One region of the Pseudoduganella sp. R-31 genome, then DNA from elsewhere that is predicted to be linked to it. Evidence: riboswitches for the same ligand, from Rfam matches in the RefSeq annotation. Region 1 holds a riboswitch; each other region holds the start of a gene.
What was found. Region 1 has a riboswitch for cobalamin ahead of ACN9MY_RS29360 (cobaltochelatase subunit CobN). Riboswitches for the same ligand answer to the same signal wherever they lie in the genome.
Positions count from the first base shown of each region.

Region 1 (5,016 bases):
AACCATGCCCCATCAGGGGCTTGATCCACGCCGGGTTGAGGAAGCGGCCGCGCAGTTCGCCCAGCATGGCGGAAGCCAGCGGCTCAACGTCGGCGCGCCCCGGCTGTGCGTGCTGCAGGATCAGCGCTTCCGGCACGCGGCCGGTGCGGCTCTCGACGGCCAGCGACAGGCCGCCCAGGTAATCGAAGGCGTCATTGTTATCGAGCAGGCCGTACAGGTTGCTGGCGCGGCCGTGGTAGGTGCGCGTGATGCCGTCCAACGCCACGTCAAAGGCGGCATGGTTTGCCTCGCCGCTCGCATCGAGGCCGTAGGCATGCCCCATGCGGTTGCGGTAAGCCTTGCCGATCTCGTCGCGCTCGCGCCAGGCGCCGGAACGCTCGGTTAGGCGGTTGACGCCGGCGCCGTAAGCGCCAGGAGCGTCACCGAAGATGCGCTGGGCGGCGGCGCGGCCGGCATCGGCCAGCGGCATGCCGCCCGCTTGCAGCGCGCGCACGCGCACCAGCCATTCACGCGCCACGCGGTTGTTCGCTGTCGGCTCGCGGCCCCATGCAGCGCTGGCACTGGCGCCGGTGCTGCCGCTGCCGGCGCCTGCGCTGCTGCCCAGCGGCGCCAGCGCAGCTTCCAGTGCCTCGCGCAATGCAGGCTCCTGCTCGGCGATGCCCGCAGCGGAGGCGGCCAATGACATTCGACCGGCGCGGTCGATCAGGCGAATCAGGTTCGGGTACAGGTCGCGAAACAGGCCGGACGTGGTCACCAGCGCATCGCGCCGCACTGCGCCCGGCACCAGCCGCACATCGTTGACGATGCCGCGCGCATTCCATACCGGCTCGGCGCCCATCATCGCCAGCGCGAACGCCACCATCACGCCTTCATCGCGCACCGCATCGGATGCCCACAGCAGGATGCCTTCGCTGCCCGCATCGGAATGCTCACGCGCCGCAGCCTTGGCCGCCAGGCTGGAGCCCATCTGGTAGCCGATTCTGGTCGGCAGGATATCGCCATCGACCGCATGGAAATTGCGGCCGGTCGGCAGCGCTTCCGGCGAGCGCAGGGGATCGTTGCCCTTGCCCGGTTCGATGAAGCGGCCATCCAGGCCCGCCAGCAGCGCGCGCATTTCATTGAGCGGCGACGCAGCCAGCTTGCGCGCAACCTCAGGATCGTCGATGCCGCCCTTCTTCATCGATTCCAGCATCAGGTCGATGGAGTCCCGCTTCCACGGACGCCCGAAGATGTGCAGGCCGTGCGGCATGAACTTTTCCTGCAGCTTTGTCAGGTAGTGGCCCACTTCGTGCGCCAGCAGGTCGTCGTCGGCCGCGTCGAAGCCGATGCCGCGCACGGCCAGCACGTCGGCCATCGACGCTTCCAGTTCCGCCTTCAGGTTCAGGGCCACAACGCGCTCGCGCATCAGCTGCGCCGCCTTGGCCTTCAGCGTGTCGGAGCTGGCTGCCTCGTAGCTCTCCACAATCTGGCGCAGCGACAGCAGTTCGTCGTACAGCGGCGTGGACGCCAGCGGCGGCGTCAGGTGGTCAACCATCACCGCCAGGCCGCGCCGCTTGGCCTGCGTGCCTTCGCCGACGCCGTCCACGATATAGGGATAGATGCCGGGCAGGTCGCCCGCGATCAGGCTGGGAAAGTCGTCGGCCGAAAGTCCGACCGCCTTCCCCGGCAAGAACTCATAGGTCGAGTGGCGGCCGATATGCACCAGCGCATCGGCCTTGAAGCGGTCGCGCAGCCAGTGGTAGAAGGCCAGGTACTGGTGCGGGGGCGGCACGCTGGTATTCGCATGCAGCAGCTCTTCGTCCACTTCCCAGCCGCGCGGCGGCTGTGGTCCGATGAACACGTTGCCGAACTGGATGCCCGGCACCAGCAGCTTGCCGCTGTCGACCATGATCTTGCCCGGTGCAGGCCCCCAGCCCTTCAAGCCCTCGATGCCGTAGGACGCGACCCGGCGTCGCAGCGGCTCCAGCGCAGCGCAGCGGCGCGGCGCCTTCGCCTGCAGGCAGCCCGCATAGCCATCGGACAGCGCAGCCAGGTCGCGGATCGCCGCCTCGCGCTGCGGATGATCGGCGCCCTCCACCAGGTGCTGCAGTTCCTTGATCACGACTTCCGCCTGCTTGCGGCCGAGTGCCCATTCGCCGGCAGCTTCCGCTTCCAGCACGTCGGCGTGCAAGCGGCCCAGCAGGCCGCTGGTCATTTCTCCCTGCACGCGCGGCGACAGCGTCGCGAACCACTTCGCATAATCGGCGGCGCTGACGCTGTTCACGGAGCCCGCCAGTTCACGCAAGGCGCCGCGGTCCTCAGGCAGGTTGACGCCGTGCGCCATGATGCGGTCAAGCAGCGCTTCCGGCGTGGCCGGCAATTCGCCGACCGTGTAGCCGGCGTCCTTCAGGGCGTGCAGCATGTCGAACAGCGAAGCCGGCACATCAAGGTTGTCGGCGCCGATGTTCTGGCGGCCCGGCGGGTGATTGTAGTACACCAGCGCCACGCGCTTGTCGCGGTTGGATTTGGCGCGCAAGGCCAGCCAGCGCTCGACGCGCGCAGCCAGGCGCTCCGCTTCCGCCGCCAGTACTACCGGCGGGCGATTCTCGATGCCGGTCAGCTTGTCGCGCTGCGGCTCGCCCAGTGCCGCCACCACGATGGGCTGGCCGATGCCCTGCAGCTCGGGTAGCGCCACGCGGTACTGCACCGAATCAGGCGGCAAGCCGTCCGGCGACAAGCGCCATTGCATGGCGGTGCGGTCGGACAGCCGGATCGCCTTGAACAGCGGGATATCGAGCTTCTTGAATGCCTCGCTGACGGCTTCGCGCCCTTCGGCGGCGCCCACCACAAAGTCCTGCAGCACCACCATGGCGGCCGGCACGGCAGGCGCAATCAGTTCCGGCAAGCGCTCAAGCGCCTCGCGCGAGGCGCCGCCCCAGCGCGGCAGCACCTGCACGCATTGCTGGCCAATGCGTTCGACTTGCTTGCAGACGGCATCGGGCACCGTGCCATCCATGTTCGACAGGTCCAGCACTACCACGGTAGGACGCGCCTGCAGGCCTAGCTGCGCCGCCCTGCCCCATGCCGCCGCGTCGTGCAGTTCGCGCTGGCCGGCGCGCAGGCGCAGCGTCGGTTCCGGCTGCGGCTCGGCCAGGGCGCGCGAGGGGTCGAGCAGGTGCGCAAGCAGCGCTGCCGTGTTGTCGCGGCCACCGGCCTGCCAGACCTGGCGCGCAGCCAGCCACTGGCCTGCCGCCGGTCGCGCCCTGGCTGCCTGCAGTGCCGCTTCCGGCGGCTGCTCGGTCGAGAGCTGGCGCAGCGTTTCAGGCGAAAAGCCCTGCAAGCTGCCCTGCCGTCCGCGCGACAGCAGGCTAAGCGTGGCCTCGCCATTCATGGCCAGCACGCTGGCCTGCGGGCGGGCATGGCGCGGCAAGAATTCCTTCAGGCGCCGGGCCGGGTCGCCGAACAGCGATACGGCCAGGATGCTGTCCGCCTGCGCCAGCCACTGGGCGGCTTGCTTGTCGTCGGCCGCCATCCATTGCGCGGGCGTGCGCAACACGATACGGTCCTGGGGATGGCCGGCCAGGTGGCGATGGGCCGCCTCGATGGCGACAGGCGCAGCGCGTTCGGTCACGATGGCAAACAGCACGGCGGCGTTGGCACGCGCGCAAGCGAACGCACATAGCAGGACCACAATGGTCCGGGCAAAGGTAGTGGTAGGCACAGCAGGATTCCGAGCACGCAAAACCACACCCCGGGCTTCGCACAATCAAAAGTGACCGGCCGGTCTTCTGGCTCGCCTTCTTCCTCCGCTGGCCTGGCCTTCCCGTGCGATGCACAGTGGCGTTGGTCAGCTTCGTCCGGCTTACAGCAGCGGGGGCTGCGCCGGACTGGCGCAAGATGGCTATCCCGCGCGGCACCGGCTTCCCGTTTCACCTCCCGGCAGGCTTGCAGGAAGGCACCAATCACATAACGTGCGTCATTCTAACAGACTGCACTTGGCCAACAATCTAGCCAGAAGAGCAACGACTGTTGTTATAAAGATCCACTTCTTAGAAATGATTGGTAATTCGTGAGAATTAGGTATTTACTGCTAAGTACGCGTCAAAGAACGTGTCTGGGAGAGTAAAAATGCATAACAAGACAACATTACAAGTCCTGGCAGCCGCCTCCGGACTTGCGGATGAGCGCATCCAGGAACTCTGGGAAGGGGCCGATATGTATGCCCGTGCCCAGGCTGGGAATCCGGATTCGCCGCGCTACCAGCAAGTGCTGCATGAGCGCATGGCGGCCATGGTCGAACGTGAAGTGGCCAAGCGCCATGCCGCGGACGGCGAGCCCTGGGTGCTGGCTGACGCCCACCTGGGACAGATTGAAGTGTCGCTGTCCGACGCCCTCAAGGCCTTCGGCGGCCGCACGCACCACGTTATCCATTAGCAAGGCAAAGCCGCCCGCACGGCTGTGAACCGCACCCCGATCCCGTGCCGTCCACAATGCGGCGCCTGCTGTACGGCGCCCGCGATCTCCAGCCCGATTCCCGGCATGCCTGAAGGCAAACCGGCAGGCGTGCCCTGCATCCAGCTCGATTCGCACATGCGCTGCAAGCTGTATGGCTTGCCCGAACGCCCCCTCGTGTGCGTGGAATTCAGGGCCGACGAAGCAGTGTGCGGTGAGTCGCGCGAGCAGGCCATGCGCTGGCTGGGTTGGCCGAAGCTGTAAAATACTGGCCCACCATGAGTTTCCAATGCCGCCCAGCCTGTGGCGCCTGCTGCACGGCGCCCTCGATTACGTCCCCGATTCCCGGAATGCCGAACGGCAAACCGGCCGGGGTGCGCTGCGTCCAATTGGGCGACGATAACCGTTGCAAGATCTTCGGCAAGCCGGAACGCCCGGCCTTCTGCGGCGGCCTGCAGCCTTCGGCCGAAATGTGCGGCGAGAGTCGGGAACAGGCGATGACGTGGCTCGCGGTGCTGGAACGCGAAACCTGTCCGTGAGCCGCTAGCGAACGTAGAGCGTTGCGAATGTCGAAGGAATTTCAGC
Region 1 is NZ_CP183986.1:6,422,547-6,427,562, forward strand. It holds gene ACN9MY_RS29360 (cobaltochelatase subunit CobN) at 1-3,700, opposite strand, end outside; cobalamin riboswitch at 3,741-3,957, opposite strand; gene ACN9MY_RS29365 (hypothetical protein) at 4,108-4,413, shown strand; gene ACN9MY_RS29370 (YkgJ family cysteine cluster protein) at 4,453-4,695, shown strand; gene ACN9MY_RS29375 (YkgJ family cysteine cluster protein) at 4,710-4,970, shown strand; gene ACN9MY_RS29380 (hypothetical protein) at 4,975-5,016, opposite strand, start outside.

Region 2 (5,016 bases), 750 kb from region 1:
CGCGCCGTCAGCGCACTCGAAGCCGCGCGCGCCGGCAAGAAGGTGGCCCTGATTTCGTCCGGCGACGCCGGCGTATACGGCATGGCCGGTCCGACCTACGAAGTGCTGTTCCAGTCCGGCTGGACCCCGGAAGACCCGGTGCAAGTGGAGATCATCCCCGGCGCATCGGCCCTGAACAGCTGCGCGGCCCTGGTCGGCGCACCGCTGACCCACGACTTCTGCGCGATTTCGCTGTCCGACCTGCTGACGCCCTGGCCGACCATTGCCCGCCGCCTGGATGCGGTGGCGATGGCGGACTTCGTTGTGGCGCTGTACAACCCGAAAAGCGGCCGCCGCACACGCCAGATCGTCGAAGCGCAGCGACTGTTCCTGCGCCACCGCCGTGCCGACACACCAGTTGCCATCGTCAAGAGCGCCTACCGCCGCCGCGAAAATATTGTCTTCACCACCCTCGACAGCATGGCCGACGCCGACATTGGCATGCTCAGCACTGTCCTGATTGGCAACAGCAACACCTTCGTGCGCAACGGCCTGATGGTAACGCCGCGCGGCTACGCCAACAAGTACGACATGCAAGAGGGTGGCGCGACGCGCGAAGGTGAGCGTGCAGGCCGTTCCCTGTCGACAGGCCTGCTGGGATGGCTCGATACGCTGCGCGCCGAACACGAAGCCGGTGCCAGCATTGAAGAACTGGCAGCGCAGTACCGACTGCCCGCCGACTATATCCGCGCCACGCTCGACGAGCCGTGGGAAGCCGAGACCAGCACCGAAGCGGAAGGGAGCGAAGCATGAGCGACACCCCGGTAAAACCAAAGATCAGCAGCTACCACCGCCACCTGCTGATTTGCACCGGCCCGCGCTGCACTGCCGACGGCCAGTCGCAGGCCCTGTTCGACAGCCTGGGCGACAAGTTCAAGGCCGCGGGGCTGAATGAGGGCGAGCTGCGCGTGAAACGCAGCCGGGTAAGCTGCTTTGCGGCCTGCAAGGGCGGCCCGATCGTCTGCGTCCAGCCGGACGGCACCTGGTACTACAATGTCACTCCCGAGAACATGGACCGCATCATCGACCAGCACCTGTGCAATGGACAGGCCGTTGAGGAAATCGTGTTCCATCAACAGTGAGAGTAGAAGTGCAAAGCAGTTTTGACCAGGCAGCGATTGATGCCGTTTATCGTGTAATTGCCGAACGGCGCGACGTGCGCCACTTCGTACCTGGTGCAATCGATGAAGACCTCCTCATGCGCCTGTTAGCAGCGGCCCACCAGGCGCCAAGTGTCGGCCTGATGCAGCCCTGGCGCTTCATCCGCATCGAGAGCCCCGAGCTGCGCGAGCAGATGTATCGGCTGGTTGACGAAGAGCGCCGGGCCACCGGCGCCGCTCTTGGCGACCGCAACGAAGAGTTCATGCGGCTGAAGGTCGAAGGCATCCGTGACTGCGGCGAAGTGCTGGTGGCAGCCCTGATGGACCATCGCGAAAAGCACATCTTCGGCCGCCGCACCTTGCCCGAAATGGACCTGGCCTCGGCAGCCTGCGCTATCCAGAACATGTGGCTGGCCGCCCGCGTGGAAGGCCTTGGCATGGGTTGGGTCTCGCTGTTCGACCCGCTCAAGCTGGCTGCCTTGCTGGGCATTCCTGAAGGCGGCAAGCCGGTCGCCATCATCTGCCTCGGGCACGTCGCCGGCTTTTATCCCAAGCCGATGCTGGAACTCGAAGGATGGGCCATGCGCGGCAAGCTGGCCGACCTGGTTTATACCGACAGGTGGCAGGATAACAACAGTGCATAGCGTATAATCGCCGCCGTTTGGTGCCTCGCGCGCGTTCAAGCGTGCAGTTAAACGGGAAACACATGGCCGTGCTGGTTCAGCCGGCAGGCCAGGGTGTGCTGCCCCCGCAACGGTAAGCAAGCATCGTTCTCCAACGAAGGCCGTCTACACAAGCCACTGTGCGCAAGCATGGGAAGGCAAGACGGTTTGCCTTGCCAGCCCGGATACCGGCCAGACAGGTGGTGCACGCATCGGCGACGATGCGCGCGCTGTTCGGTCGCGCTCACGGGGAGGTGGGCGGGATTGCCGATTCAAACATCCATAATGAAAAAGAAACTGATCCCCATGGTCGCGGGGGCCTTGTGCGCTGTCGCGCAGGCACAAGAGCAAGAGACACCAGCCAGGGTGTACGTCGTTGGCCATCACTATGACAATGGCATTCGCACTTCCGACGCTGCCAGCGAAGGAACCATCACTTCGGCACTGATCGCCAACCGGCCTGCATTGCGGCCCGGCGAGATCCTTGAATTCGTGCCGGGCATGATCGTCACCCAGCACAGCGGCGACGGCAAGGCGAACCAGTACTACCTGCGCGGCTTCAACCTGGACCACGGTACCGACTTCGCCACCTTCGTCGACGGCATGCCGGTCAATATGCGCACGCACGGCCACGGCCAGGGCTATACGGACCTGAATTTCCTGATTCCAGAACTGGTTGGCCGCATCCGCTACCGCAAAGGCCCCTATTACGCAGACGAAGGCGATTTTGCATCGGCCGGCGCCGCGCATATGGGCCTGTCTGATAAGCTGAACGAAAATTTTGCATCGCTGACCGTCGGCGCGGATAACTATCGCCGCGGCGTAGTGGCGAATTCCACCGAGGTTGGCAACGGCAACCTGCTGTATGCACTCGATTTCGGCCACAACGACGGCCCTTGGCAGATGCCGGAAGCGTTCCACAAATCGACGGGTGTGCTGCGATACAGTTCGGGCAACAGCGCGGAGCGTTTCAGCATTACCGGCATGGCGTACAAGGCCGGCTGGCACGCGACCAGCCAGATCCCGCTGCGCGCGGTACAGGACGGACGGCTGGATGAATTCGGTGCGGCCGATCCGAGCGACGGCGGCCGCACCGCGCGCTACAGCCTTTCCGCCGAGTGGCGCAAGCGCGCGGGCGACACGCTGACGGAGGCGCACGCCTATCTGGTACGCAACGATCTCTCGCTGTACAACGACGTCACCTATTTCCTCGACGATCCGGTCAACGGCGACCAGGTGCTGCAGACGGAACGCCGCAAGATGACGGGTTTCGACCTGACCCAAACCTGGTTCGGTCAACTCGGCCAACGCTCGATGGAGAACAACATCGGCGTGCAGGGGCGCTTCGACCGCATTGCGCCAGTCGGGCTGTACGCAACGACGCAGCAGCAGGTGCGGCACCCGATCGCCGAATCGCGTGTTACCGAAGCGAGCATGGCCGCATGGTTCCAGAACACAGTGCAGTGGACGGACTGGCTGCGCTCCATTGCCGGCGTCCGCTACGACAGCTACCGCTTCAATGTCGGCAGCTCTATCGCGGAGAACAGCGGGAAGGTGAACGATCACATTGCATCACCCAAGATCTCCCTTGTGCTCGGGCCCTGGAGCAAGACGGAGTTCTTTGTGAACTACGGAGAAGGCTTCCACAGCAACGATGCGCGCGGTACCACGGCACGCCTGTCGCCACGCGAACGCGAGCCTGTCGATCCTGTCACGCCGCTGGTGAAAACGCGCGGTGCGGAAGTCGGCGCCCGCAGCGAGTTCGTGACCGGCCTGCAAAGCTCGGTCGCACTGTGGCGCCTGCGTTCCGGGTCCGAACTGGTATTTTCCGGCGATGCCGGCGACACGGCGCCGAGCCGAGCCAGCAAGCGTTCCGGCGTCGAGTGGAACAATCACTACGCCGCGACCAAGCACCTGCTGCTGGACTTCGACCTGGCCTATTCGCGTGCGCGCTACACCGAGTTCGACGCCGCCGGCGACCGTGTGCCGGGCGCTGTCGAGAAGGTGGCTTCGTTTGGCGCAACGCTGAACGACATCGGCCCATGGTCCGGCGCGTTCCAGCTGCGCTATTTCGGTCCGCGGCCGCTGATGGAGGACAACAGCGTTCGCTCGTCCAGCACGGCTATCGCCTACTTGCGCACCAGCTATCGCTTCGACCGCCGCTGGCAGCTGACGGCCGACGTGTTCAACCTGTTTGACCGCAAGGCGAGTGATGTCGACTACTACTACGCCTCACGCCTCGCGGGCGAACCGGCAGAAGGCGTGTCCGACATCCACTTTCACCCCGGCGAACCGCGCACGGTGCGTTTGACTTTGCGCGCCGTGTTCTGATCCGCCAGCCCGGCCAGATATGCGCACAGCATATCGGCCAGGCCGCCAGCGTAAGCCTTGATCTCCTTATCGGTACGGGGTTCCTGGGAAAACTGCTGGCCGACGGCGCTGAGAGTATCCATCACCAGGTCGCTTGCCAAGGTACGCTCCGCATTGGTGGCATTGGGCAGCACCTGGTCGATAAAAGTCCGGAACATCCGATCGCCGGAGGCTTTGGTTTCGATGGCCTCTGGCGCGTCGCGGTAAAGCGGCGCCGCGTCGTTCAGGGCCGTACGCACCGACGCTTCTTCACATTCCGAGCGCACAAAGGCATACACCAGCTTACGCAAGCGCTCCAGCGGCGGCTTCGCTGCATCCTGCAGGATATCCGACAGCATGGCCGACGTTTGCTGCCACTCGTCGCTTTGCAGGCGAAACAGGATCGAAGCCTTGTTGGGGAAGTACTGGTAGATCGAGCCCACGCTCACGCCCGCGCGCTCCGCCACGCGCGTTGTGGTGAAGCGGCGGGCGCCTTCTTTCGCCAAAACCTGAATAGCTGCCTGCAGAATTGCGCTGACGAGGTCATTTGAGCGGGCCTGTTTTGGCCTTCTTCGCGAGGAAACACGGGCGTTTTTGCTATCGGTCATGGCGGGTCCTGGGAACGCGAATATGAAATGTGAAGGATTATTCATATTATTCCTGCTCTTACACAAGAAAGGAATACCCAATGATTACCCTGACTTCCGCACCTGTCGCGCCCCTGCTGAACCGCCTGTTTGACGACGCCAAAAGCACACGGGTGCCTGCTATCGCCGCCTTCGCCGCACTGCCGGAAGAGGAGCGCGTGCGCATCATGAGCAGCAAGACCGGCTATCGCGAAATCTACGCGGACCTGAAAGACGCCG
Region 2 is NZ_CP183986.1:374,083-379,098, forward strand. It holds gene cobJ (precorrin-3B C(17)-methyltransferase) at 1-792, shown strand, start outside; gene ACN9MY_RS01720 ((2Fe-2S) ferredoxin domain-containing protein) at 789-1,121, shown strand; gene bluB (5,6-dimethylbenzimidazole synthase) at 1,130-1,783, shown strand; cobalamin riboswitch at 1,786-2,012, shown strand; gene ACN9MY_RS01730 (TonB-dependent receptor) at 2,087-4,132, shown strand; gene ACN9MY_RS01735 (TetR family transcriptional regulator) at 4,081-4,758, opposite strand; gene ACN9MY_RS01740 (O-methyltransferase) at 4,839-5,016, shown strand, end outside.
Region 2: it holds a riboswitch for cobalamin, as region 1 does, so the genes downstream of both, ACN9MY_RS01730 (TonB-dependent receptor) here and ACN9MY_RS29360 (cobaltochelatase subunit CobN) in region 1, are expected to answer to the same signal.

Region 3 (5,016 bases), 740 kb from region 1:
GTCCCAGCCGGTGAATACACGGGCCAGGCCGGAAATGTCGGCTTGGGTATAGGTTTCCTGCTCGGTCGCCGTGCCGTCCGGGTTCAGCTTCAGCAGGCCGATGGTGAAGAGCTGCAGGATCTCGCGGGCGTAGTTCTCGTCCGGCATGGAGCCGGTTTTCGGATTGGCCTTGGCGTTGCCGCGATAGGTCAGGTATTCGCCCATCGAGGTCGACAGCGTGACCTGCTGCAGCAAGGTGCGGTAGTTGCCGAAGGCATTGGCCTCCAAAATGTCCATGTAGGCGGCGCCGGTGAAGGCACGCCAGGCACCGGTGAAGCCATCCAGGGAGGCGACGACGATTTCGGACAAGGCCAGCGTCACGCGCTGGCGCAGGGTATCGGGGGACGTGATCAGCTTGACCCACAGTGCCGCGTCGATGCCGGCCTGGGTGTTCTTGTTTTCGATGGCGTTGAAGCCCTTCGCCATCAGCCAATCCCAACGCGATTGCGAAGTGGGCATCGCCATCTGCTCGTCCAGCCACTTGCTATAGCCGAGCGCTTGGACCCGAGTCATCTGATCATGCGTTGCGCCCATGGAGGCCTGGGCGAGGAAACGTGCGGCCTGGGCGCCTGCAATCGATTCGACCTGGGGTGGCACCGGCGAGGTCGTACCTCCGTCGCTGCCCTTGCTTTCGCTCCCCCCGCCTCCGCACGCTGTCAGCAAGGTTGCCGCGGCCAGGGTCGCAGAGAGCTTTAGCGAGCTCTCATTATTCTCGATTGTATCGTCCATTGTTGCCCCTCGGAAATTTCCTTAAGGGGGCAGTATAGCTAGAAATGGATGAGCAAAACCTATCGTGCGCAGGTTTTGTGGGTTTTATTCAACCCTTTGTCGAATGTAGTCGGGAGCGACTTTTTTAACGAAAGCATCTGTGCCGATGCGGAAGTTTTCCGTTGCCGCGACGAGCCCGAAATAGTCGGCGCCCAAGCCTGCGGATTCTTCCAGCGTCATGTTCAAGCCACGGTGCAGGGCCTCCCATGTCAGGCGCACTGCGTCCGGGGACTGGTCGAGGATCTCGTACAGGATGGCGCGCGCTGCATCCATCACCGCGTCGGGACTGGCCACCTGCTGCACAAGGCCGATTCGCAGGGCTTCTTCAGCATCGATGATGCGGCCGCGCAGCAGCATTTCCGCTGCGCGGCCTTTCCCCACCAGGCGCGCAAGGCGGGTAGTGCCGCCAAAGCCAGCAACAGCGCCGATGCGCACTTCAGGATGACCGAGTTTTGCATGGCTGGCTGCGATGCGGATCATGCATGCTTCGGCAAGTTCCAGCCCGCCGCCCAAGGCGTGTCCGTTCAGGGCCGCCACCACGACCTTGCCAAGATTCTCGATGCGGTGCGTGATGTGGACCGCAAGCCTTGCGAATTCGCGTACTTCCAGCGGGGTAGCCTGGCTCAGGTACTTGATGTCGGCGCCGGCGGAGAAGGCTTTGGAGCCGGTGCCGGTAAGTATCACGGCGCCGGCTGCGGAACTGGCGGCCGCCATGTCCAGCATTTCTTCCAGTCGCTGCAAGGTCGGCAGGTCGAGCGCATTCAGCGCATCGGGGCGATTCAATGCAATGACGGCGATGCCGGCGGATTCTCCATACAGGACAGTCATGGCTTGGCTCCGGGAGTTGAGATTAAGGTTAGTATAGGTTTCCAGAATTGGACGTAGTTTTGTGAGTTCAGAAAACAGTTTTCCGAAAATGAAAAACCTTGCCTTCGACTGGAATGAGCTGAAGTTCTTTCTCGCGGTTGCACGAAGCGGCGGCCTTAGCGGCGCTGCTGCGGTACTGGGCACCAGCGCATCCACGGTCTCGCGCCACGTTGACGCGCTGGAGCGCCGCACTGGCCGAAAGCTGTTCTTGCGCCAGCAAAGCGGCTATGCGCTGACCGATGACGGCAGTGAACTGCTGGCGCACGCCGGGCAGGTGGAGCAGGCCATGGCTGCCGCTGCTGCGCCGGGCGATGCGCAGCGCGCAGTGTCCGGCGTGGTGCGGCTGGCGACTACTGAAATGCTGGCGCAATTCCTGGTCGCGCCCAGGCTGGCGGCATTGCGAACGCTGCATCCGGCGCTAAGGGTGGAGCTCGATATCGCCATGGCTGCGGTCAACCTGTCGCGGCGCGAAGCCGACCTGGCGCTGCGCATGGCCGCTCCGGACGATGGAGCAGGCGACTACATCGCAAGGCGTATCGGCAAGGTCGATTTCGCCCTTTACCGCGCAGCCGCTGTTTCGCATGACAGCGGTGACTACATAAGCTGGGACGGCGCCTGGGATGGCCTGCCGATGGCAGCCGCACTGCGCACTGCATTCGACGGCAAACCGCCAGTCCTGGCGTGCAACAGCCTGCCCACGCAGATCGCCGCCGCCCGCTCCGGCGTGGGCGCCGCCATGCTGCCATGTTTCATCGGTGATGCAGAGCCGGCGCTCCAGCGAATGGGGCGACTGGCCACGCCAGTATCGCGCGACCTGTGGCTGGTCTATCACCGCGACCTGAAAGCGAGCCTGCGCGTACAGGCAATGGCAGCCTTCCTGACCGAGATCACAGGCGTTTGCCACGCAAGAGACCTTTAATGTACTATTCGGCAATTGGGTGCGCGCGTCCTGTCCTGGATGCGCGTTAAACGGGAAACCGGTGACGCTGCCATGTGCGGCCACTCCGGTGCAGCCCCCGCTGCTGTAAGCCTGACGAATCCGGAAATACGCCACTGCGCAACGCGCGGGAAGGCCCGGACGAGGATGAAGGCGAGCCAGAATACCGGCCCGATACTGCCAGCACTGTTCTCCGGGGTGAAGGGAAGCCGCTGTCGACCGGCTTCCTGCGTCTTGCCCGCCTGCCCCCTGTCGACCGTCTCCCGATTCTCCCATGAAGGTGCTCCCATAGACCATTCGACGGGAGGTTTCGAATGCACATCATGGAAGGTTTCCTGCCGCCCGCGCATGCGCTTGGCTGGGCAGCCGTATCCGCTCCTTTCCTGGCCTGGGGCCTGCGCAGCATGGCGCGCGGCTTGCAGGCGCACCCCGAGCGGCGCATGCTGCTTGGCGTTGCTTCGGCCTTCGCTTTCCTCCTGTCTGCGCTGAAGCTGCCGTCCGTGACGGGAAGCTGTTCGCATCCGACCGGCGTCGGGCTTGGCGCGCTGCTGTTCGGTCCTGCGGCGATGGTGCCGGTCGGCTTTGTCGTGCTGCTGTTCCAGGCCTTGCTGCTGGCCCACGGCGGCTTGACCACGCTGGGCGCGAACGTGTTCTCCATGGCGATCGTCGGGCCCTTCGTTTCCTATGGCGTATTCCGCTCCACGGCGGCCCTCGGGCTATCGCGCGCGGTCGCGGTGTTCGCGGCCGCCTGTATCGGCGACCTGGCAACTTACCTGACCACTTCTGCACAGCTGGCCTGGGCCTTTCCTGATCCGATCGGTGGTATCAGCGCTTCGTTCGCCAAGTTCGCCGGTATCTTCGCGTTGACACAACTGCCGATCGCTATCAGCGAAGGCTTGCTGACCGTACTGGTGGTGAATGCGATGGCGCGCTTCAATGCGCACGAGCTGCGCCTGCTGCCGGTGATGGCGCATGTGAAGGAGAAGTCGGCATGAAGGCGCGTACTGGCTTGATCTGGGCGGCCATCATCCTGTTGACCGTTTTGCCGCTGTGGTTTGCAGACATGCCGCCGGCGGAGCCGGGCGGCGCGGCGCCAGCAGCATTCAGCGGAGCGGATTCGCGCGCGCAACAGGCGATTGGCATCATCGCACCACACTACAAACCCTGGTTTGCACCGCTGTTCGAACCGCCGAGCGGAGAGATCGCGTCGCTGCTGTTCGCGCTGCAAGCTGCGATCGGCGCGGGCGTGATCGGTTTCTGGCTCGGCACATCGATGGCGCGCGAGCGCGAACAACGTTGCGCACAGGGGGATTCGGTGCCGGAGCAGGATTCCCATGCGGATTGACGCCGCAGCCTACGCCTCGCGCTGGCAGGCCGTCGCTCCAGGCGCGAAGGGCCTGTTCGCGCTGGCCGGCATCGCTGCCGCCTGGCTCGCCCGCAGCCTTGACACGCTGGCCGTGCTCGCGCTGCTCTCCATGTTCGCCACGCTGGCCGGGGCGCGCGTGCCAATCCGGACCTACTTTGCCGTAGCGGTAGCGCCGGTCGGCTTCCTTTTGCTGTCCTGCCTGACAATGCTGGTCACGCCTGACGGCGGGGGCGGCTGGCGGTGGGCGCCTGGGCTCTCGCCGGCAGTCGGGTACATTGCCCTGCGCTCGATCGCCGCGCTGGCCGCCGTACTCGGGCTGGTGCTGACCACGCCGATGCCGGACCTGTTGATGTTGCTGCGCCGCCTGCGCGTACCCGAACTGCTGCTGGACCTGATGGCGCTGTGCTACCGCATGCTGTTCGTGCTGCGCCAGGCATGGGACGAAGGCAGTACCGCGCAAGCTGCGCGCCTGGGACATGGCGGCTGGCGCCAACACTGGCGGTCGATAGGGTTGCTGACGGGCCAGATGGCACTACAGGTATGGCAGCGCGCGTCGGCACTGCAAATGGCGGCCGATGCGCGCGCCTTCGAGGGCAGCCTGCGCCACTTGCCGGCCTCCTTCCCGCATGCGCGACGCCAGCTTGCCCTATCCTTGCTGGCGAGCGTGCTGCTGCTGGCATTTTCCCTGCGTGACAGGCTATGACGCCTTTGATCGAACTCGAAGCAGTGGAGCACGCGTTTGCCGACGGCAGCCCAGGCCTGCGCGGCTGCACGTTGTCGCTTGGGCGCGGACGCCGTCACGCGCTGCTCGGCGCGAACGGCGCCGGCAAGACCACGCTCCTGCTGCACCTGAACGCTTTGCTGCGCCCTACCGTGGGCCGCTTGCGCTGGCACGGCAACGAGTACGACTACAGCCGCAGTGGGCTGGCCTCGTTGCGCAGCCGGGTCGGCCTTGTGTTCCAGAATCCTGACCGCCAGCTAATCTCGGCACTGGTCGAGGAGGATGTGGCGTTTGGGCCGCTGAACCTCGGCCTCGACG
Region 3 is NZ_CP183986.1:361,503-366,518, forward strand. It holds gene ACN9MY_RS01640 (DUF1800 domain-containing protein) at 1-768, opposite strand, end outside; gene ACN9MY_RS01645 (enoyl-CoA hydratase-related protein) at 853-1,635, opposite strand; gene ACN9MY_RS01650 (LysR family transcriptional regulator) at 1,724-2,593, shown strand; cobalamin riboswitch at 2,596-2,800, shown strand; gene ACN9MY_RS01655 (energy-coupling factor ABC transporter permease) at 2,926-3,606, shown strand; gene ACN9MY_RS01660 (energy-coupling factor ABC transporter substrate-binding protein) at 3,603-3,956, shown strand; gene cbiQ (cobalt ECF transporter T component CbiQ) at 3,946-4,680, shown strand; gene ACN9MY_RS01670 (energy-coupling factor ABC transporter ATP-binding protein) at 4,677-5,016, shown strand, end outside.
Region 3: it holds a riboswitch for cobalamin, as region 1 does, so the genes downstream of both, ACN9MY_RS01655 (energy-coupling factor ABC transporter permease) here and ACN9MY_RS29360 (cobaltochelatase subunit CobN) in region 1, are expected to answer to the same signal.

Region 4 (5,016 bases), 290 kb from region 1:
CAATGATAAGTATGCGCATACGGGCATTATAATTCCGCGATGACCATCCCACACATCACCCCACTCAAAGACGAAGCGCTCGCGGCCCGGCTGGATAGCGCCATCAACAACAAGACCAAGCCACTGGGCAGCCTGGGAGCGCTGGAGGCGCTGGCACACAAGGTCGGCATGATCCAGCAGACCACCAGCCCGCAGCTGCGCGAGCCTGCCATCCTGGTGTTCGCGGGCGACCATGGGGTGGTGGCGGAAGGGATTTCCGCCTTCCCGCAGGATGTGACCTGGCAGATGGTGGAGAACTTCCTTGCCGGCGGCGCCGCCATCAATGTCTTCGCGCGCCAGAACGGCTGCGCGCTGAAAGTGGTGGATGCGGGCGTCAAGCATGATTTCGGGACGCGCGAAGGCCTGGTTAACCGCAAGATCGCCCCAGGTACCGCCAATTTTGCGCAACAGCCGGCCATGTCGGTGCAGCAGTGCATGGAGGCGATCGAGTGCGGCATGGACCTGGTGGCCGAGCTGCCGGGCAATGTGCTGGGCTTCGGCGAAATGGGGATCGGCAATACCACCTCCGCCGCCGCGCTGATGCATCGCCTGACCGGCACTCCGGTCGCCGATTGCGTTGGTGCCGGCACCGGCCTGGCGCCGGAAGGCGTGCTGCACAAGCAGCACGTGATCGAAGCCGCCATGGCCCTGCACGCCGATGCGCAGGGCGGGCTGCAGGCGCTGGCTGCTTTCGGCGGCCTGGAAATTGCGATGATGGTCGGCGCCATGCTGAAGGCAGCCGAACGGCGCATGGTGCTGCTGGTTGACGGCTTTATCGTCACCAGCGCCCTGCTGGTCGCGTCGCGCGTGCAGCCGGCGGTGCTGGATTACTGCGTGTTCTCGCATTGCTCCGACGAGAATGGCCACAAGCGCATGCTGGACTTCCTTGGCGGCCGCCCGCTGCTGAACCTCGGTTTGCGCCTGGGCGAAGGCACAGGCGCCGCGCTGGCCGTGCCGCTGCTGCATGCCGCCGTCAACTTCCTGAACCAGATGGCGACTTTCGAGTCGGCCCAGGTCAGCGAGAAGTCCGAGTAAGCGCCCATGCAGCAGTTGCGCCTGTTCTTCATCGCACTGCAATTCTTCACGCGCCTGCCTATTCCTCGCTGGGTCGGTTTCGAGCCGGCCTGGCTGCACCATGCCTCGCGCTACTTCCCTGCCGTGGGACTGGTGGTGGCGGCGATTGCGGGCGGAGTGTACGCGGCGGCGGCGCTGGTGCTGCCGCCGCTGCTTGCCGTGCTGCTTTCCACGGCCGCCGGCATCTATGCCACCGGAGCCTTCCACGAGGACGGTTTTGCCGATAGCTGCGATGGCCTGGGCGGCGGTCACACGCGCGAGCGCGTGCTGGAGATCATGAAGGATTCGCGCATCGGCGCGTATGGAGCCATCGGCATCGGCCTGATGCTGGCAACCAAGGTGGCGGCGCTGGCCAGCATGCCGAAGCTGGCGGTGCTTGGTGCCCTGCTGGCGGCCCATCCGCTGTCGCGCCTCATGGCCTGTTCGCTGATCTGGCGCATGGAGTATGCGCGCGCGGAGGGCAAGGCCAAGCCGCTGGCGCAGGAAATGCGCGGCGGCGAGTTCGCCATCGCGACGCTGACGGCCGCGCTGCCCGCGGCGGGCGCGCTGGTCGTGGGCTGGCTGCCGCCGGCTGCATTGGGCGCCGGCCTGGCCGGCATGCTGCTGGCGACGCTCTGGCTGGCGCGCAAGTTCCGGCAACGCCTGGGCGGCTATACTGGCGACTGCCTTGGCGCTGTCCAGCAATTGACCGAAGCCGTGTTCTACGTCGCGGCACTGGCCTGCATGTGGAACTGATCCTCGTCCGCCATCCGCAGCCCGATGTCGCGCCCGGCCTGTGCTACGGCAGCAGCGACATTCCGGCAGCAGCGGACGCCCTGGCCGCCGGCCACGCCGCCCTGGCGCCGCAACTGGCCAGCGCCCTCACCCGCGGCTACCGCCTGTACTCCAGCCCCCTGCGGCGCTGCACGGCCCTGGCCTCCCTGCTGGGCGCCTTCACGTCCGACCCGCGCCTGGTGGAAATGGATTTCGGCGCCTGGGAGCTGTGCAGCTGGCCCGACGTCGCGCGCGCCGAGGTCGATGCCTGGGCCGCCGACCTGCTCGATTACCGCCCTGGCGGCGGAGAAACCGTGCGCGAGGTGGCGCGCCGCGTGCAGTCCTTCCTCGATGAGTTGCAGCACGACGCCATTGTCGTCTGCCACGCCGGCACCATGCGCCTGATGGCGGCCATCGCCGCCGGTGAGCCCTTGCAGCAGGCGGCCGCCAGGCCAAACCACATCAAGTATTGCGGGATCCTTCGCTTGTCCTGGCCAGCCAAGTCCGTATAATGGCGGGGTTTTGGTGCCCGCAATCGAATTCTCGAATGCAGTTAAACGGGAAACACGGCGCTGTCCCTGACAGCCAACGTGTGCTGCCCCCGCAACGGTAAGCAAGTGCCGCCTTCAATGTGCGGCAGCGACCTCCCGGCCACTGTGCGCAAGCATGGGAAGGCCAGGCCGCCAGACTTGCCAGCCCGGATACCGGCCAGACCAGGTGGGAACGCGCCCTGCGCCCGTTCCTGTTCATGCCGGCTTACGGGGACGTGGGCCGGCGGCTCGTTACGAAAGTTGTCATGTCCTTTCCCCTTACCCGGCAAGCGGCCATCGCGTCGCTGGCACTGGCCGTTGCCGCACCTGCCGTCGAAGCACAAACCCAGGCTGCCGTACTGAATTCCGTGCTGATCACCGCCACCCGCACGCCGCAAGCAGCACGCGACATCATCAGCGACACGCTCAGCATCGGCCCAGAGGAAATCGCGCGCAGCGGCGCCGGCTCCATCACCGAACTGCTGCAGCGCCAGCGCGGCATCGAAGTGAGCCGCAACGGCGGACCGGGCACCAATGCCAGCGTGTTCCTGCGCGGCTCCAACGGCAACCAGGTCATCGTCCTGATCGACGGCGTACGCATCGGCTCCGCCAGCAGCGGCGCGGCCGCCTGGAATGCCATTCCGCTGTCCGCCGTCGACCATATCGAAGTCGTGTACGGCCCGTTGAGCACCCTGTACGGCGCCGATGCCATCGGCGGCGTGGTGCAGATCTTCACGAAGAATGGCCAGGGCAGCCCGGCGATCGATGCCGGCGTATTGGCAGGCACTTACGGCACCCGATCCGGCACCGCAGGCATTGCCGGCAGCGCCGGCGCCTTCAACTATGCCCTCAGCGCGGGCAAGGAACGCTCCGGCGGCTTCTCCGCCACGCTGCCGGCCAGCTCCAGCTACAACAGCGATGACGACGGCTACGACCGCAAGCACGCCAACGGCCAACTGGCCTGGCAGGTCGCGCCCGGCCACGAGCTGGGCGTGCAGTTCCTGCATAGCGACCAGGAAGCGGATTACGATAGCGGCACCAAGGTGCGCGCCTGGAGCACGCAGAAGCTCGACACCGCCGCGCTTTACTCGCGCAACCGCCTGAGCGACGCCTGGCAGATGACGACGCAAGCCGCGCAATCGCGCGACAAGTCCGGCAGCTTTGCCGCCACCGCCAGCCAGATCGATACCAAGCAGACCCAGTTCAGTTGGCAGAACGATATCGCGCTGGGCACCGACAGCCTGCAGCTGCTGGCCGAACACCGCAAGGAAGAAATCGAATCCAACACCGCCGCCCTGGTGCGTGAGCGCAGCACCACTTCCTGGGCCGCCAGCTACAACATGAAGCGCGGCGACCACCTGCTGGCCGCCGCCGCCCGCAACGACGACAGCTCGCAGTATGGTTCGAAGAGTACCGGCTCGCTGGGCTACGGCTACCGCATCACGCCGGGCCTGCGCGTCAACGCCAGCTACGGCACCAGCTTCCGCGCGCCGACGTTCAATGAGCTGTACTACCCCGGCTACGGCCTGCCGGCCAATCGCCCGGAAGAAGGCCGCAACCGCGAAATAGGCGTCCACTTCGAACAGGGCGGCACAGCGCTGGGCGCCGTGGCATACCGCAACAAGCTGACCGACCTGCTGGTGAACATCGCCCCTTGTCCGCTGCCCGGCTTCCGCCTTGGCTGCGCCTACAACGTCAACCAGGCCACGCTGGAAGGCATCTCCCTGTCGGCACGCCAGCAGCTGGGCAGCAATTTCACGCTGTCCGCGAGCGCCGACCTGCAGAACCCGCAGGACGACATCAGCGGCAAGCTGCTGGTGCGCCGCGCCAAGCGCCACGGCAACCTAGCGCTGGAATATACTGCGGGCAGCCTGAGTACCGGCGCCGAGTGGCAGCTTTCCGGCTACCGTTTCGACGATACGGCCAACCGCAACCGCCTGGGCGGCTACGGCTTGCTGAACCTGTATGCGGCCTGGGAATTCGACCGTTCCTGGACTGCCACCCTGCGCTGGAACAACGTGGCCGGCAAACACTATGAACTGGCGCGCAATTACGCCACCGCCGGTTCCACCGTGTATGCCGGCCTGCGCTTCAGCTACAAATAAATGAGATAAGCTGCCCGCTATGCATCCACTTTCCGCCAACCTGCGCATGCGCGCCGTCACCGTCATCATCCTGCTGGTGCTGTTATCGCTGGCCAGCCTGGTTGCCGCCGGCATGATCGGTTCGGTCAGCATCCCGCTGGCCGACATGCCTGGCGCGCTGCGGGAGTTCATCAGCGGGCAACCGACCTCATTGCCTGGCCACTTGCTGGGCCTGCGCGCCGAACGCGCGGCGACGGCGTTTGTCACCGGCGCTTCCTTGTCGCTGGCCGGCGTGATGATGCAGGCCTTGCTGCGCAATCCGCTGGCCGACCCTTATGTGCTGGGCATTTCGTCCGGCGCATCGGTTGGCGCACTGGCGGCATTGCTGTTCATGTGCGCGGCGTGGATGGTGGATGCCGCCTCCTTCGCCGGCGCGGTCGTGGTATCGATGATGCTGTACTTCCTGGCGCGGCGCGACCTGCGCGGCGGCACCGCCGCGGAAGGCGGCACTGCCCTGCTGCTATTGACCGGGGTGA
Region 4 is NZ_CP183986.1:6,707,890-6,712,905, forward strand. It holds gene ACN9MY_RS30600 (response regulator transcription factor) at 1-19, opposite strand, end outside; gene cobT (nicotinate-nucleotide--dimethylbenzimidazole phosphoribosyltransferase) at 40-1,074, shown strand; gene ACN9MY_RS30610 (adenosylcobinamide-GDP ribazoletransferase) at 1,081-1,848, shown strand; gene ACN9MY_RS30615 (histidine phosphatase family protein) at 1,839-2,378, shown strand; cobalamin riboswitch at 2,373-2,593, shown strand; gene ACN9MY_RS30620 (TonB-dependent receptor domain-containing protein) at 2,663-4,501, shown strand; gene ACN9MY_RS30625 (FecCD family ABC transporter permease) at 4,521-5,016, shown strand, end outside.
Region 4: it holds a riboswitch for cobalamin, as region 1 does, so the genes downstream of both, ACN9MY_RS30620 (TonB-dependent receptor domain-containing protein) here and ACN9MY_RS29360 (cobaltochelatase subunit CobN) in region 1, are expected to answer to the same signal.